Regions from separate parts of the Pseudomonas silesiensis genome, predicted to be linked through region 2. Evidence: predicted binding sites of a transcription regulator. Region 2 holds the regulator's gene; each other region holds the start of a gene.

Region 1 (5,245 bases), 940 kb from region 2:
CTGCATGAAATCCACCGCGTCCCGGGTCCCGGCCTGCAACGCGGTTACCATGAGCGTGATTTCGTCGGTGGAGGTCTGCACGCGTTTGGCCAGGTTGCGCACTTCATCGGCAACCACCGCAAAGCCGCGTCCCATTTCACCGGCCCGGGCCGCTTCGATCGCGGCGTTCAGCGCCAGCAGATTGGTTTGCTCGGCGATGCTGTGGATAACACCGACCACGCCGTTGATCTTCTGACTGTCCTCGGCCAGCCGCTGAATCATCTCGGCCGTTTGCTGCACCCCGGTGGACAACCCGCTGATCGACTCCTGCACCCGGCTGACCACTGCCTGGCCGCTGCCGGCGAGGGTATCGGCGGTTTGCGAGAGATCGCGGGTCGCGCCGGCATGCTGGGCGATGTGATAGACGGTGGCGGTCATTTCGTTGATCGCGGTGGCGGCCTGATCGGTTTCGCTTTGCTGGCCAAGCATGCCCAGGCGCACCTCGTTCATGCTCGACGCCAGTCGCGCCGCGCCGACATCCAGTTGCCGGGCGGTGCTGGCCACGGTGCCGACCACCCGTTGGTAACCCGCCTGCATCGCGTTGAACGCGTTGGCCATTTGCCCGACTTCGTCTTTGCAGGCCAGCGGGACACGGGCTGAGAGATCGCCGGTTTTCTCGACGTGGAGCATGACGTCTTTCAAGGTGTTGAGCTGACTGAGCAGGAAGCGGATCAGCAATTGCGAAGCCCCGAGCATCGCCAGCATCAGGACGAACACCGCCACCGCATAGTGCGCAAAACGTTCGCCGAACACCTGGGTCAGGCTCGGCCCATAGGCAATGGCCGCGACCTGCTGACCATCGGCACGGGTGAACACCTCGGCACCAAGCAAAGGATTGTCGCCGAACAACGGCATGGAATTGATCTCGACCCAACCGTTGGCATCGGCCAGCTCCAGCACCGGTTGCCCCTTGAGCAGCGGCGCCTGCCCGTGATTGAAGGTCAGCAGGTTATCGGCCTGAGGCAACGGTTGCCCGGCAGGCCACGCCGTGAGCAGTCGTGCCTGGGCCTGGGCGGACGCGCGGGCATCATGGCTGCGCGACTGTTGTTCTAGCTGTACGGCATACACCACCAACAACAGGGTGGTCACGAAAGCGACGGCGTTGACCGCCCAGAATTTGTACTTCAACGAGATATTGCTAAGCCAGGCACCCATGGAGGTCTTCTCTGATAGCGGAAACAGTTTTGGCAAGGTGCCAGCATTGTGCCGCTACCGAGTCTGCCGGTCCTTGATATGCGTCAACATTCCCGGCAATGCTCCCGTGCAGCCACGGCGAGGCGGAATGCGCTATCCTTCGCGCCTTCAAAATTCCCTCGCTACAGGATTCCGCCCCATGAAAGCCGCACTCGTCGAACTCATCAGCAAAATCAGCTCCGGGTGCATGAGCGATGACGAAATCCTGAAAATCGCTGACGAGGCGGCCCAGGCCTATGCCGATCCCGAGGCTTTCCTGACGGCCAATCCGGATATCAACTACGACGACACCTTCCCGATACCGCTGGGCGAGTGGGTGGTCGTCGGCAGCCTGCCGGAGACCGTGCTGTTCCAGGCCGACACCTACATGGATCTGTTCGCCCGGATCGTTGCTTCGTTCGGCCCTGGGGTTGATTTCAACATCAAACCCAAGCAGCTGGCCAAGACCGAAGCCCTGACCGCGCTCAATCGCATTCAGGTGCAGATGAGCAGCATGAACAAGGAAAACGGCGGCTACGTGCTGATGAACTTCAGCCAGTTGCTCGACGACGAGTTGCAAGTGGTGCTGGTCTACGGCAATGACGTGCCGCGGGTGCTCGAGTTGTGCGCTGAAGTCGGCATCGCTGCCGCGCCTTCGCTGGAAGCCCTGAAAGTGGCGATCCACGTCTGACGCCACCCTGGGCCGAATAAAACGGAACCCTCTGGGCGAGCTATCCTAAGAGTGCACACCACTCTTCGGGAGCGACACCATGGGTTCCACGTTCAATGGTCTGGTTGGCCTGATCATTCTTGCCCTGGACATCTGGGCAATCATCAACGTGCTCAAAAGTGGCACCGACACCGGGATGAAGATCGTCTGGGTGCTGTTGATCCTGCTGCTGCCGGTCCTGGGTCTGATCATATGGGCCATCGCCGGACCACGGGGTAATGTGCGGGTCTGACCGGTCCCCACAACCGACATCAAACCCTGTGGGAGCGTGGCTTGCCCGCGATGCATACGCCGCGGTCTGTCTGATACGCCGCAGTGACCCCATCGCGGGCAAGCCACGCTCCCACAGGATCCGGGTTTTTTCATCTGGCGCGCTGTAAACCTGTTGAACGAACAGGCAGGGCAAAAGTCCAGATACATGTAAGCCCACTTGCGGGTTTGTTCGAGGAGGCACTGATGCAAAAGTGGAAAATCACTTTCGTGGATGATCACGGTGAAACAGTCGACGAAGTCTTCGAGTGCGACGAATGCCCGGACAACGAGCACGCCGCCAAACTGATCAAGGCCCGTCTCCTTCCTGTCGCTGCCGAACTGGATCTGAATGATCTGGAAGGGCGAACCGCTGATGCGAGCGTCAAAAGTCTCAAGGCTCAGAACAGCATACAAATCCTCGGCATTACTCCCGTCTGAAATACTTCCTGGCACATTCGTGAAACAACCAGACCTTGGCAGCGCCTCTCTCTTGGGGCTACTCTGCAAGCGAGATCAGCGAACGGATCGCTAAGGTCTGGTCTTGTCAGCTACATGCTTGCTTCCCACCGGCAATAGTGTTGCCGCATCACTCGCACCATTCGATTGCGTGTGCCGGGAAAACGGAAAGTCTATCCATCAAGTTGAGGGGGACGTTTCATGAGCACAGCCTATCAAGAAGACATCAGCAGCAGCGTGCTGCGCCGCATGAAAGAAGGCGGTTTCGACTTTTCACGATTCCATCCCATCGAGTTCTACGCCATTTTCCCGGACGAGGAGCGGGCACGCAGGGCGGCAGGGCATTACTGTGGTGAATCCTTGAATGCCCAGATCAGCGTGCGCGATGACGGCGCGTGGTATCTGGAACTGAGTAAAGTGATGTACGCCACCTACGACGGTATCGGCGACTTCGAGCAGGACTTCGAAGCCGTGGTCGAGCCTCTGGGCGGGATCATCGAAGGCTGGGGCGTCAAGCAGGAGGTACGAGGGCGACTCGCATAACACTATGAACAGCGACAACATCCACTAACGGCTGACCTTCGGGTTGGCCGTTTTCGTTTGTGTAGGAGCGAGCTTGCTCCGGGCGGCGTTCCGACGATGGACTCAATAGCGCCGCGTTTAACCAGCGAACACGCGTTATCGTTAACGACCATCGTCGGAACGCCGCCCGGAGCAAGCTCGCTCCTACAGGTTTGGAAACAAAAAAAAGCCGCCTGAGCGGGCGGCTAAAAGGGAAGTCAAGTGAGCATTTCCAGCGAATGCGCAAATTATCCGCATCGACTCCCGGGCAGTGAAATCAACTCTGACTATGCTGCTGATAGGCGAACACATTGCTTCGCAATGAAGCGGGGGCGATCAGCTTGGGGCATTTACCGCACAGGATTGGTGCGGTGGTTGCGGCGTTATTATCCAACTGATTGATATTTAAGCGTTTATGCCGATGGCACGGGCCTTGCGAAGGCCTGTAAGTCCGGGTGACAAGGAGTACGGCATGATCCGCACCTATTTTGATGAAATGTACGATGCCGGCGGCCAGGTCCGCCCGCATTACCGGGAGTTTGCCCGTTGGCTGGCTGAAACGCCTGATGAGCTTCTGGCCCAACGGCGACGCGAGGCCGATCTGCTGTTTCATCGCGCCGGGATTACCTTCACGCTCTACGGTGACGAGCAAGGGACAGAGCGCCTGATTCCCTTCGACACCATTCCCCGCAGCATACCCGCCAGTGAATGGCGGGTGGTCGAACGGGGCTGTATCCAGCGGGTCAAGGCGCTGAACATGTTCCTCGCCGACCTCTATCACGAACAGCGCATCATCAAGGCCGGCATCATCCCGGCCGAGCAAGTGCTGGCCAACGAGCAATACCAGCTGGCGATGCAAGGGCTGGATCTGCACCGGGATATCTATTCGCACATTTCCGGTGTCGACCTGGTACGCGATGGCGACGGCACGTACTACGTGCTCGAAGACAACCTTCGTACACCGAGCGGCGTGAGCTACATGCTCGAAGACCGCAAGATGATGATGCGCCTGTTCCCCGAACTGTTCGCGGCGCAACGCATTGCACCGATCGATCATTATCCGAACCTGTTGCTCGATACCTTGAAAAGCTCAAGCCCGATCGATAACCCCAGCGTGGTGGTGCTGACGCCGGGCCGCTTCAACAGTGCGTTTTTCGAACATGCATTTCTCGCCCGGGAAATGGGTGTTGAACTGGTGGAAGGCGCGGACCTGTTCGTGCGTGACGACAAGGTGTTCATGCGCACCACGGACGGGCCGAAAGCCGTCGACGTGATTTACCGGCGCCTCGACGATGCCTTCCTCGATCCGCTGGCGTTCAACCCGGACTCGATGCTCGGCGTTCCGGGGCTGTTGTCGTCGTACCGCTCCGGCAACGTGGTGCTGGCGAATGCCATTGGTACCGGGGTGGCGGACGACAAGTCGGTGTATCCATTCGTCACCGACATGATCCGTTTCTATCTGGATGAAGAGCCGATCCTGAAGAATGTGCCGACGTGGCAGTGTCGTAATCCCTCTGAACTGTCCCACGTCCTGGCCAATCTTCCAGAGCTGGTAGTCAAGGAGACCCAGGGGTCGGGCGGCTATGGAATGCTGGTGGGGCCGGCGGCGACGGCGGCGGAAATCGAAGCCTTCCGCGCGCGGATCAAGGCCAAACCCCACGCGTACATCGCGCAACCGACCTTGTCTTTATCAACCTGTCCGACCTTTGTCGAAAACGGCATCGCCCCACGCCATATCGACCTGCGTCCGTTTGTATTGTCTGGCCGCGAAACCCGGGTCGTGCCCGGCGGTTTGACCCGTGTCGCCCTGCGTGAAGGCTCCCTGGTGGTGAACTCCTCCCAGGGCGGCGGCACCAAGGACACCTGGGTGGTCGAGGATTGAAGGAAGCCTGCCATGTTAAGTAGAACTGCCTCGGATTTGTATTGGATGTCGCGTTACCTGGAGCGGGCGGAAAACCTCGCACGGATGCTCGACATCAGTTATTCGCTGTCGCTGATGCCACAGGATGGTCGCGGAGACGGTTTGCACGAACT
Region 2 (5,245 bases):
TGACGTGACGCTGGTCAGCAAGCCGGACCTGAACATGTTCCGCGGCACCGAGTTTCCGTGGCACGTGCAGAGCGAACGCGGCGAAGTCAATTCCGGCGGAACCGAAGTCGAACTGATCGACTCGGTACGTATCGCCCGCACCGACGAAAAAAAGCGCACGACCATTATTACCAGCACTCGCATGACCGTGTTCCCGCAGCGGCAATATGCGCAGACCGAGCAACCCGTTAGAATCGACGGCGCGGGTGGTGTGTCGACCGGCACGGGCATGAAAGCGTATTTGAAAGAAAGCAGGATACACCTGCTATCGAACGTAAGAGGACAGTATGAGGCTCGTTAAAACCCTCCCTATTTTGCTCAGTCTGGGCGCAGCACTGGGAAGCGTGAGCGCCTGGGCTCTGCCGAACGATCAAGAGCAGCCTATCCGCATTCAAGCCGACGATGCCCAACTGGACGACAAGAATGGCGTTGCCACCTACAAGGGCGACGTGATCATCACCCAGGGTTCGATGAAGGTCACCGGCAACACCGTGACCATCACCCGCACCCCGGCCGGCGATATCGACGTGGTGACCTCGGTGGGCAACCTCGCCTACTTCGAGCAACTGCAGACCGCCGGCGACACCAAGCCGGTTCAGGGCTATGGCGTCACTATCCAGTACCACGCCTCGCAAAACCGCGTCGTGCTGATCGATCGCGCCAAAGTCATCGACAAGGACAACAACGTCACCCAGGGCGAGAAAATCGTCTACGACACAGAGAAGAAACTGGCGAGCGCCGGTCGCGCTACAGGCAACAAGGTGACCGAGTCGCGCCCGCGCATCGACATGGTGATCCAGCCGAAAAAGAAAACCGACGAGCAAAAGGCCCAGTAATGGCAACTCTGAAAGCTCAGCATCTGGCCAAGAGCTACAAGAGCCGCCAGGTCGTGCGCGACGTCAGCCTGTCGATCGACAGCGGTCAGATCGTCGGCTTGCTCGGCCCTAACGGCGCCGGCAAAACCACCTGCTTCTACATGATCGTCGGCCTGGTACAGGCCGATCAGGGCCGCGTACTGATCGATGATCTGGATGTCAGCCATCAGCCGATGCACGGTCGCGCGAAAGCCGGTATCGGCTATCTTCCGCAGGAAGCGTCGATCTTCCGCAAGCTCTCGGTGGCCGATAACATCCTGGCGATCCTCGAGACCCGCAAGGAGCTCGACAAGGCTGGTCGTCGCAAGGAGCTGGAAAGCCTGCTGCAGGAATTCCATATCCACCACATCCGCGACAACCTCGGCATGAGCCTGTCCGGTGGTGAGCGCCGCCGCGTGGAAATCGCCCGGGCACTGGCCACCAATCCGAAATTCATCCTCCTCGACGAACCCTTCGCCGGCGTGGACCCGATTTCGGTAGGCGACATCAAACAGATCATCCATCACCTCAAGGCCAAGGGCATTGGTGTGCTGATCACGGACCACAACGTCCGCGAAACCCTGGATATCTGCGAAACCGCCTATATCGTCAACGATGGCCAACTGATCGCCGAAGGCGACTCCGACACCATCCTGGCCAACGAGCTGGTCAAGGAAGTGTATCTGGGCCATGAGTTCCGCCTGTAGGCGCTGAGGTGTCCAGCTGTCGCTCAAGCGCTTGTCTCGATAAAAAATCAACACTTTTTTATTGTTACAACGCTCTAGGCAAACGCTAAAGTTTCGGGCATATAATTTGCTTATGTTTGGCGCTCCGGCGCCCTGTAGTGGATGGCGCATGTGCGCCGGCGAATAAGGTGTTAAGCCCCTGCCATGAAACCATCGCTAGTCTTGAGAATGGGCCAGCAGCTGACGATGACACCGCAGCTGCAACAGGCCATCCGCCTGCTCCAATTGTCGACCCTGGACCTGCAACAGGAAATCCAGGAGGCCCTGGAGTCCAATCCGATGCTCGAACGCCAGGAAGAAGGCGACGACTTCGATAACGCCGACCCCTTGGCCGACAAAGCCGAACAGCAACCCAACGCCGATGTGACGGAACCCTCCTACCAGGAAACCGCCCCGACGGTGGATAACCTCGAGGAAGGTGACTGGAACGAGCGCATTCCCAACGAACTGCCGGTCGATACCGCCTGGGAAGACGTTTACCAGACCAGCGCCAGCAGCCTGCCGAGCAACGATGACGACGAGTGGGACTTCACTACCCGTACATCGGCCGGTGAGAGCCTGCAAAGCCATCTGCTGTGGCAACTGAACCTGGCACCGATGTCCGACACCGATCGCCTGATTGCCGTGACCCTGATCGACTGCATCAACAATCAGGGCTACCTGGACGAAACCCTCGAGGAAATTCTCGAAGCCTTCGACCCGGAACTGGACATCGAACTGGACGAAATAGAAGCCGTCCTGCATCGCATCCAGCAATTCGAACCCGCCGGCATCGCCGCCCGCAACCTGGGCGAATGCCTGTTGCTGCAATTGCGCCAATTGCCCGCCAAGACCCCGTGGCTGGCCGAGGCCAAGCGTCTGGTCAGCGATTACATCGACCTGCTTGGCAGCCGCGACTACAGCCAGCTGATGCGCCGCATGAAGCTCAAGGAAGATGAACTGCGCCAGGTGATCGAGCTGGTGCAGAGCCTCAACCCGCGTCCTGGCTCGCAGATCGAGTCCAGCGAAGCCGAATACGTCGTCCCCGATGTCATCGTGCGCAAGGACAACGAGCGCTGGCTGGTGGAGCTGAACCAGGAATCGGTGCCACGGCTGCGGGTCAACGCCCAATACGCCGGTTTCGTGCGCCGCGCCGACACCAGTGCCGACAACACCTTCATGCGCAATCAGTTGCAAGAAGCCCGCTGGTTCATCAAGAGCCTGCAGAGCCGCAACGAAACCCTGATGAAGGTGGCCACCCAGATCGTCGAGCATCAGCGCGGCTTCCTGGAGTACGGCGACGAAGCCATGAAGCCGTTGGTGCTGCATGACATTGCCGAGGCGGTGGGCATGCACGAGTCGACGATTTCCCGGGTGACCACGCAGAAATTCATGCATACCCCCCGGGGCATCTATGAACTGAAATACTTTTTTTCCAGCCACGTCAGCACCTCGGAAGGCGGTGAATGCTCGTCCACGGCGATCCGCGCGATCATCAAAAAACTGGTTGCAGCGGAAAATCAGAAAAAGCCGTTGAGTGACAGCAAGATCGCTGGTTTACTGGAGGCACAAGGCATTCAGGTGGCTCGCCGCACCGTCGCCAAGTACCGCGAATCCCTCGGGATCGCGCCTTCGAGCGAACGCAAGCGGTTGATGTAGAGCCACGCCACAGCGTTCCAGTGGCAGGCATTTCTGCCTGCCGCTTTATGCACTGGCAACGAAGGAGAAGCTGTATGCAAGTCAACATCAGTGGACACCAACTGGAAGTGACCGAACCTCTTCGCACCTACATCGGCGAAAAACTCGAACGATTGGAGAGGCACTTCGACAAGATCACCAACGTGCAGGTCACGATGACGGTCGAAAAGCTGAAGCAGAAAATCGAAGCCACGCTGCATATTCCCGGCAATGAAGTCGTCGCCAACGCGGAACATACCGATATGTACGCGGCCATCGACGCATTGACCGACAAGCTGGATAAACAACTCAAAAAGCATAAGGAAAAGACCCAGAGCCTCCTCCAGGGCGCGACCGGTCGTTAACACTCCCAACCCATGATCCGACTTGAAAGCATCCTGACCCCCGGCCGTTCCCTCGTGAACGTGCCGGGCGGCAGTAAAAAGAAAGCCCTCGAGCAAATTGCCAACCTCATCCATAAAGAAGTGCCGGATCTGGAGATGCAAGATGTCTTCGAGGCTCTGATTGCCCGTGAAAAACTCGGCTCGACCGGTTTTGGCAACGGCATCGCCATCCCCCATTGTCGGCTCAAGGGCTGCACCTCACCCGTCAGTGCCTTGATGCATCTGGACGCTCCCATCGATTTCGACGCCATCGACGGTGCCCCGGTTGACCTGCTGTTCGTGCTGCTGGTCCCGGAAGCCGCTACCGATGCGCACCTGGAGCTGCTGCGCCAGATCGCCAGCATGCTCGATCGCAAGGAAGTACGCGATAAGCTGCGCAGCGCCCCGAGCAATGAAGCCTTGTATCAGGTTGTCCTGGACGAGCAAAACGGTCATTAATCATGCGCTTGATCATCGTCAGTGGCCGTTCCGGCTCAGGTAAAAGTACCGCGCTCGATGTTCTCGAGGACAACGGCTTCTACTGCATCGACAACCTGCCTGCCGGGCTTCTGCCGGAGCTGGCCGAACGTGCGTTGATCCACACCGAGCTCGCCCAGCCGCTGGTTGCCGTGTCCATCGACGCGCGTAACTTGCCGAGCCACCTTTCACGCTTTCCCGAGCTGCTGGAAGAAGTCCGCAGCCGGCATATCCAGTGCGATGTACTGTATCTGGACGCCGACGAAGAAACCTTGCTCAAACGTTTTTCGGAGACCCGCCGGCGTCACCCGCTGAGCAATGCCAACCGTTCACTGGCGGAGGCGATCAGCGATGAGAGCATGCTGCTCGGGCCGATTGCCGACCTCGCCGATCTCAAGGTCAACACCACCAACCTGAACCTGTATCAGTTGCGCGATACCATCAAGCTGCGTTTGCTGAATCAACCGGAACCCGGTACGGCGTTCCTGGTGGAGTCGTTCGGTTTCAAGCGTGGCATGCCGGTGGACGCCGACCTGGTATTCGACGTACGTTGTTTGCCGAATCCCTACTGGAAGCCGGAATTGCGCGAACAGTCCGGGCTCGATAAGCCGGTCGCCGACTACCTGGCAGCACAGCCGGACGTCGAAGAAATGTTCCAGGACATTTCTACCTACCTGCTCAAGTGGCTGCCCCGCTTTGCGGCCAGCAATCGCGCTTACGTCACCATCGCCATTGGCTGCACCGGCGGGCATCACCGCTCCGTCTACCTGACCGAACGCCTGGGTCAGGCCCTGCAAAATACCCTGAAGAACGTCCAGGTTCGCCACCGCGACCTCAGCTAAAGGATTCACATCGCGATGCCTGCTCTGGAAATCGAAATCATCAACAAGCTGGGCCTGCACGCCCGTGCTTCCGCCAAATTTGTCGGGGTTGCCGGTCAGTTCAAGGATTGCACGATCAGGGTGGGACGCACCCCGGACTCGGTAGTCGATGGCAAAAGCATCATGGCGATGATGATGCTCGCGGCTGGCAAGGGCACCAGGATTCATTTGAGTACCGAAGGCGAGCAGGCCGATGAGGCGCTGAATGC
Region 3 (5,245 bases), 940 kb from region 2:
ACCTCATGACTTGCGAAAAGCAGATTAGTTATAGCCCAGCTTTGCCGTCTGTCGACAGCTGCCGGAAAAAATTCAACCGCCGTTGATGTCCAACGGCTTATTCCCCTTCACCGTGCAAGGTGGCGAGGACATTACGGGCACCGCCATGATCACGGTGCTCGCCCAGATAAACGCCTTGCCAGGTCCCCAGCGCCAATCGGCCTGCCTGAATCGGCAAACTGAGCTGACAGCCAAGCACGCTGGCCTTGAAGTGCGCCGGGAGGTCGTCCAGGCCTTCGTCGTTATGCTCATAGTCGTCCGTTCCTTGTGGGATCAGACGATTGAAAAATCGTTCGAAGTCGCGACGTACCGCCGGATCGGCGTTCTCGTTGATGGTCAACGACGCCGAGGTATGCTGTAGCCACAAATGCAACAGACCGACCCGACATGCCTTGATTTCAGGCAGGCCGGCGAGTAACTCGTCCGTTACCAGATGAAAGCCCCGGGGCCTCGCCCGCAAGGTAATCAGAGTCTGTTGCCACATACAGTTCTCCGCACGTTCGGGGCGCATTCTAGCGCGCTCTGGGAAAAAACAAAGGCCCTAATATTCCTTCAATCATGTAAGCCATTGGCCGTACAAAAACACGCTGCGTAAACGTCTCGAAACCTGTACGAAAAAACCTTTCAGCTGTTCCTTCACTGACAAACTCCAGACAAAAAAATGCCCGGCAAGCCGGGCAAATTTTTATGCGCGTTCTTACAAGTTGTAGCCGCGCTCGTTGTGAAGTGCCAGGTCGATGCCGACAGCCTCTTCTTCTTCGGTAACGCGCAGCCCCATGACAGCGTCCAGCACCTTGAGAATGATGTAGGTAACGATCGCGGTGTAGATCACGGTGAAACCCACCCCCTTGAGCTGGATCCAGACCTGTGCACCAATATCGGTCACGGTACCGAAACCACCCAGGGCCGGAGCGGCGAATACACCGGTCAGGATCGCGCCGAGGATACCGCCGATACCGTGCACGCCGAACGCGTCCAGGGAATCGTCATAACCGAGTTTGCGTTTCAGGGTGGTGGCGCAGAAGAAGCACACCACGCCCGCTGCCAGACCGATCACCAGCGCGCCCATCGGGCCCACGGTACCTGCGGCCGGCGTGATGGCAACGAGACCCGCTACCACGCCCGAGGCGATACCCAGTGCGCTTGGTTTACCGTGGGTGACCCACTCGGCGAACATCCAGCCCAGTGCGGCAGCCGCGGTGGCGATCTGAGTGACCAGCATCGCCATACCGGCAGTGCCATTGGCCGCTGCAGCGGAACCGGCGTTGAAACCGAACCAGCCGACCCACAGCATGGCAGCGCCCATCAGCGTGTAGCCGAGGTTATGCGGCGCCATCGGGGTGGTCGGGAAGCCTTTGCGCTTGCCCAGTACCAGGCAGCAGACCAGACCCGCAATACCGGCGTTGATATGCACCACGGTGCCGCCAGCGAAGTCGAGCACGCCCCAGTCCCACATCAGGCCGCCGTTGCCGGACCAGACCATGTGCGCGATCGGTGCATACACCAGGGTGAACCAGATACCCATGAAGATCAGCATGGCGGAGAACTTCATCCGCTCGGCGAAAGCACCGACGATCAACGCTGGGGTGATGATGGCGAACGTCATCTGGAAGGTAATGAAGACCGCCTCGGGGAACAGCGCCGCGGGGCCGGTCAGGCTCGAAGGCGTGACACCGGCGAGAAACGCCTTGCCCATGCCGCCGAAGAACGAGTTGAAGTTGACGACGCCCTGCTCCATGCCGGTGGTGTCGAACGCGATGCTGTAGCCATAAATGACCCACAGAATGCTGATCAGACCGGTAATGGCGAAGCACTGCATCATCACGGAAAGAATGTTTTTCGACCGAACCATGCCGCCGTAGAACAGCGCGAGGCCGGGAATAGTCATGAACAGCACGAGGGCTGTCGAGGTCAGCATCCAGGCAGTGTCACCCGAATTGAGGACTGGGGCCGCCACTTCGTCTGCCGCCATGACCAGGCTGGGCATTACGAGGGACAACAGGGCTCCTAGCCCTGCGAATTTACGCAGAGTCATATTGTTTTCTCCTGGGGCGTTGGGTTTGTGGCGGCTTAGATTGCGTCGGTATCGGTTTCGCCGGTACGGATGCGAATCGCCTGTTCCAGATTGACCACGAAGATCTTGCCGTCACCGATCTTGCCGGTGTTGGCCGCCTTGGTTATCGCCTCGATAACCCGATCCAGATCCTTGTCGTCAATGGCGACATCGATTTTCACCTTAGGCAAAAAATCGACCACGTATTCCGCGCCGCGATACAGCTCGGTGTGACCCTTCTGCCGACCGAAGCCTTTGACTTCAGTAACGGTAATGCCCTGCACGCCGATCTCGGACAGCGACTCGCGTACGTCGTCCAGCTTGAACGGCTTGATGATGGCAGTGACTAGCTTCATGAAAACTCTCTCCCGAATTGGTGGACTTGCCCCAGGAAAACAAACCCGACTCAAGTCTAAGCGCAGTGCCTGGCTTTGTAACGCATCGTCGGCCTTACCTGCCCGTCCGACGCCAGCTAACCGCTCCTCACGAAACTCCCCGTTTCGCTCGGCGCACTGCATTCGTCACAGCGACTGCATCAGTGCATGGGTCACTACCGCCTAAGCAGAAAGCTTGCCATCTCCACAAAAACCCATGAATTCAATGGCTTGATCGCAACCACCCGACCCTGCGCCAGAAGGGTCCGCCGAATACGCACAACAACAGTGCGATACCGTCCGTCCCCATGCGCGAAAAGCGTGCATCCTTGCAGTCGGGATTGACTATAGACACTGCGTGATACACTGCTCGCCATTGTTTCCAGGACATTTCCCATGCTCGCGCCCAAAGACTTCCTCGATGCCCTGAGCGGCACCGCCTCCCGCCTCTTCAGCGGCGACAACCCACTGCCGAAAAGCGAAATCGAAAGCCAGTTCAAGGCTTTGTTGCAGAGCGGCTTCAGCAAACTGGATCTGGTGAGCCGGGAAGAGTTCGATAGCCAGATGGTCGTGCTGGCACGGACCCGGGCACGGCTGGAGAGCCTTGAAGAGAAAGTGGCCGAGCTGGAAGCCAAGCTCAACCCGCCATGAAGAGAAAGTGGCCGAGCTGGAAGCCAAGCTCAACCCGCCAACCGAATAACCCCTGATTTGAAATGCAGCCCCCCTGTAGGAGCTGGCTTGCCAGCGAAGGCGGCCTATCTGCCAACAGAGATGTAGAAGCAGTCGAACGCTCAGGCCGCGTCCTCGGACGATCTCTTGATCCTACGCCCCGCAACCATCTCAGCAACGTCCTACAAACATCACCACCGCCGTCCGATTGCGCCGCAAAGCCCCGGTTCCTAAGCTCACCCAATGCTGAATGTTCAGCACTGGGTTTGGCGACCTGGAAAGCTTAAGGCGCACGAAGACCATCGACTCGAGTCATGGCGGTTGTGCGTGGGAGGCCTTCGGGTCTGCCGGGTTCCTTTTGCTCCGGTTCGCCAACCCGCGTACAGCTGCCACCCAATTGTTTGGCGACGATTGCTGGCAGCCCTTTCAAGCAAAAGGAGCTGTATCAATGAATAGCGATGACACTTATCTAACCCCCCACATCTTCACCCGCCACAACCTCCACCTCCACGCCCTCCTCCTGCAAAACCAACCCTGGTTCAGCGCCCGCGACCTCGGCCGACTGCTACGCCTCTTCCTCGACGAACGCACCCTCCGAAAACTCGACCCCGACCAACGCCAAACCGCAAAAACACTCACCCACGGCCGCGTCGAAAACACGCTGCTGATCAGCGAATCAGGTGTCTACGCGCTACTGGTCTATCACTACTGCCCCGAATACCGAGCCCTGCGCGAGTGGCTGACTCACGAAGTAGTCCCGGCCCTCAGAGACGCCCAGCAACCCGCCTCAACCGAACGCCCGACTCTGAGCCGGCTGAATTGGCCAGAGATGTCGCTGAGCCTGCTGCACTGGAACAACCACCCGTGGATTCGGCTGCAGGATGTGCCGCACCTGCTGCAGAATGAAGAATCGGCACAACATGCGGTCAATGTGCCGTGGTGGAAAAAAGCGTCGCGAGTACTCCAGTCGTTATAGACAACCTAACCACGCTCGATATCGTCACTGCGCACTTCGTAGGTCGATTGCAGATTCAGCCAAAAATCGGGCGTGGTATTGAAGAGAGTGGCCAGCTTCCTGGCAAGGTCCGGACTGACACCCGTGCTCTGCGCTACAAGTTTTGTCAGTTCAATCTCGAAATCAGGAAACTGGCTAGAAAGATCAGCCACCGTGGCGCCCAATGGCTCAAGAAACTCCTGCTCAAGGATTTCTCCGGGATGAATCGAGCGCATTCCATTAGTGTTCATGTTCCCTTCTCCGGGTGGCTTGATCTGCTGTGATCATAAGCAGCACCCTCGAGCACACAAGAGCGCCCCCGCCATTCAGGCATTGGCCTTCATACATTTCGGAACAGTCCTACAAAAACTGCCTCTCACACCTGATTTTGTAATCCCGTCTCCCCCGTTACCTTCTGTGGTCAGATCTAGCAGGAGGTGTGTATGAGCAAAAAAAAGCGAAAGGCAAAACTGCTACAAATTGCAGCGTTTCACGCCGAAGCGCTTCGACTGGCCGGAAATATATCGGCCAATCAACGCCGCTTTTTTGAAGTCGCCGCCGCGCACGGCAAAGAACTTGAGCCAATTGGTTTACTGGCCGGCAAAAGAAGGTAGTCGGACAGGTGCCACGCGCAATACCGAATCAGAAAAAAAAGGCGTCCAACGGACGCCTTTTAGGTAATTTTGAGGAGTAGTCGCAGCAATTCTTTAGCTCCCAGCCTTGCGACCTTGGGTTCAGAATCCGATAGGCGAAGCCATCGTCACTACTTCAGAGAAACCAGCTTTCTCTGCTGCCAAAAATGCGGGGGGGCCTTAGCTGGTGCCCAGTTCCGACGAATGCGCAGTTGCAGTCCTCAAAAACGATGATTCGTTAATGCCAGCCTATAGTCAAGTCGCCATTTTGGGCGTCATAGACGGGTCATTGATACTTCTTGTAAACGTCTACTTCAGCGCCTTCTTCCAGCTCGACTACCCTTAAAAAACCGCAGGAAGCGGTCCTCGTGTCAGCTCAAGGAACGACCATGTCCCTCTCCATCGTCCACAGCCGCGCCCAGATTGGCGTGGATGCCCCCGCCGTCACCGTGGAAGTCCATCTGGCCAACGGTTTGCCATCCCT

What was found. Region 2 encodes sigma-54, which starts transcription at its own class of promoters, with help from an activator protein. Its sites were predicted from a motif close to ANTGGCATNNANNTTGCTNT; they were not measured.
Region 1: the regulator sigma-54 is predicted to act here: its motif matches at 3,632-3,651, upstream of PMA3_RS20730 (circularly permuted type 2 ATP-grasp protein).
Region 3: the regulator sigma-54 is predicted to act here: its motif matches at 2,651-2,670, upstream of glnK (P-II family nitrogen regulator).

Annotation. Positions count from the first base shown of each region.
Region 1 covers NZ_CP014870.1:4,712,348-4,717,592, reverse strand. The annotation lists gene PMA3_RS33685 (methyl-accepting chemotaxis protein) at 1-417, opposite strand, end outside; gene PMA3_RS20750 (hypothetical protein) at 1,373-1,903, shown strand; gene PMA3_RS20745 (PLDc N-terminal domain-containing protein) at 1,983-2,174, shown strand; gene PMA3_RS20740 (hypothetical protein) at 2,399-2,632, shown strand; gene PMA3_RS20735 (ribonuclease E inhibitor RraB) at 2,852-3,193, shown strand; gene PMA3_RS20730 (circularly permuted type 2 ATP-grasp protein) at 3,684-5,093, shown strand; gene PMA3_RS20725 (alpha-E domain-containing protein) at 5,106-5,245, shown strand, end outside.
Region 2 covers NZ_CP014870.1:5,656,045-5,661,289, forward strand. The annotation lists gene lptC (LPS export ABC transporter periplasmic protein LptC) at 1-340, shown strand, start outside; gene lptA (lipopolysaccharide transport periplasmic protein LptA) at 327-875, shown strand; gene lptB (LPS export ABC transporter ATP-binding protein) at 875-1,600, shown strand; gene PMA3_RS25105 (RNA polymerase factor sigma-54) at 1,784-3,277, shown strand; gene hpf (ribosome hibernation-promoting factor, HPF/YfiA family) at 3,352-3,660, shown strand; gene ptsN (PTS IIA-like nitrogen regulatory protein PtsN) at 3,673-4,137, shown strand; gene rapZ (RNase adapter RapZ) at 4,140-4,997, shown strand; gene PMA3_RS25125 (HPr family phosphocarrier protein) at 5,013-5,245, shown strand, end outside.
Region 3 covers NZ_CP014870.1:6,591,793-6,597,037, forward strand. The annotation lists gene PMA3_RS29315 (secondary thiamine-phosphate synthase enzyme YjbQ) at 98-523, opposite strand; gene PMA3_RS29320 (ammonium transporter) at 737-2,074, opposite strand; gene glnK (P-II family nitrogen regulator) at 2,110-2,448, opposite strand; gene PMA3_RS29330 (accessory factor UbiK family protein) at 2,863-3,117, shown strand; gene PMA3_RS29335 (BRO-N domain-containing protein) at 3,584-4,111, shown strand; gene PMA3_RS29340 (HigA family addiction module antitoxin) at 4,117-4,380, opposite strand; gene PMA3_RS32885 (hypothetical protein) at 4,573-4,743, shown strand; gene PMA3_RS29345 (YifB family Mg chelatase-like AAA ATPase) at 5,151-5,245, shown strand, end outside.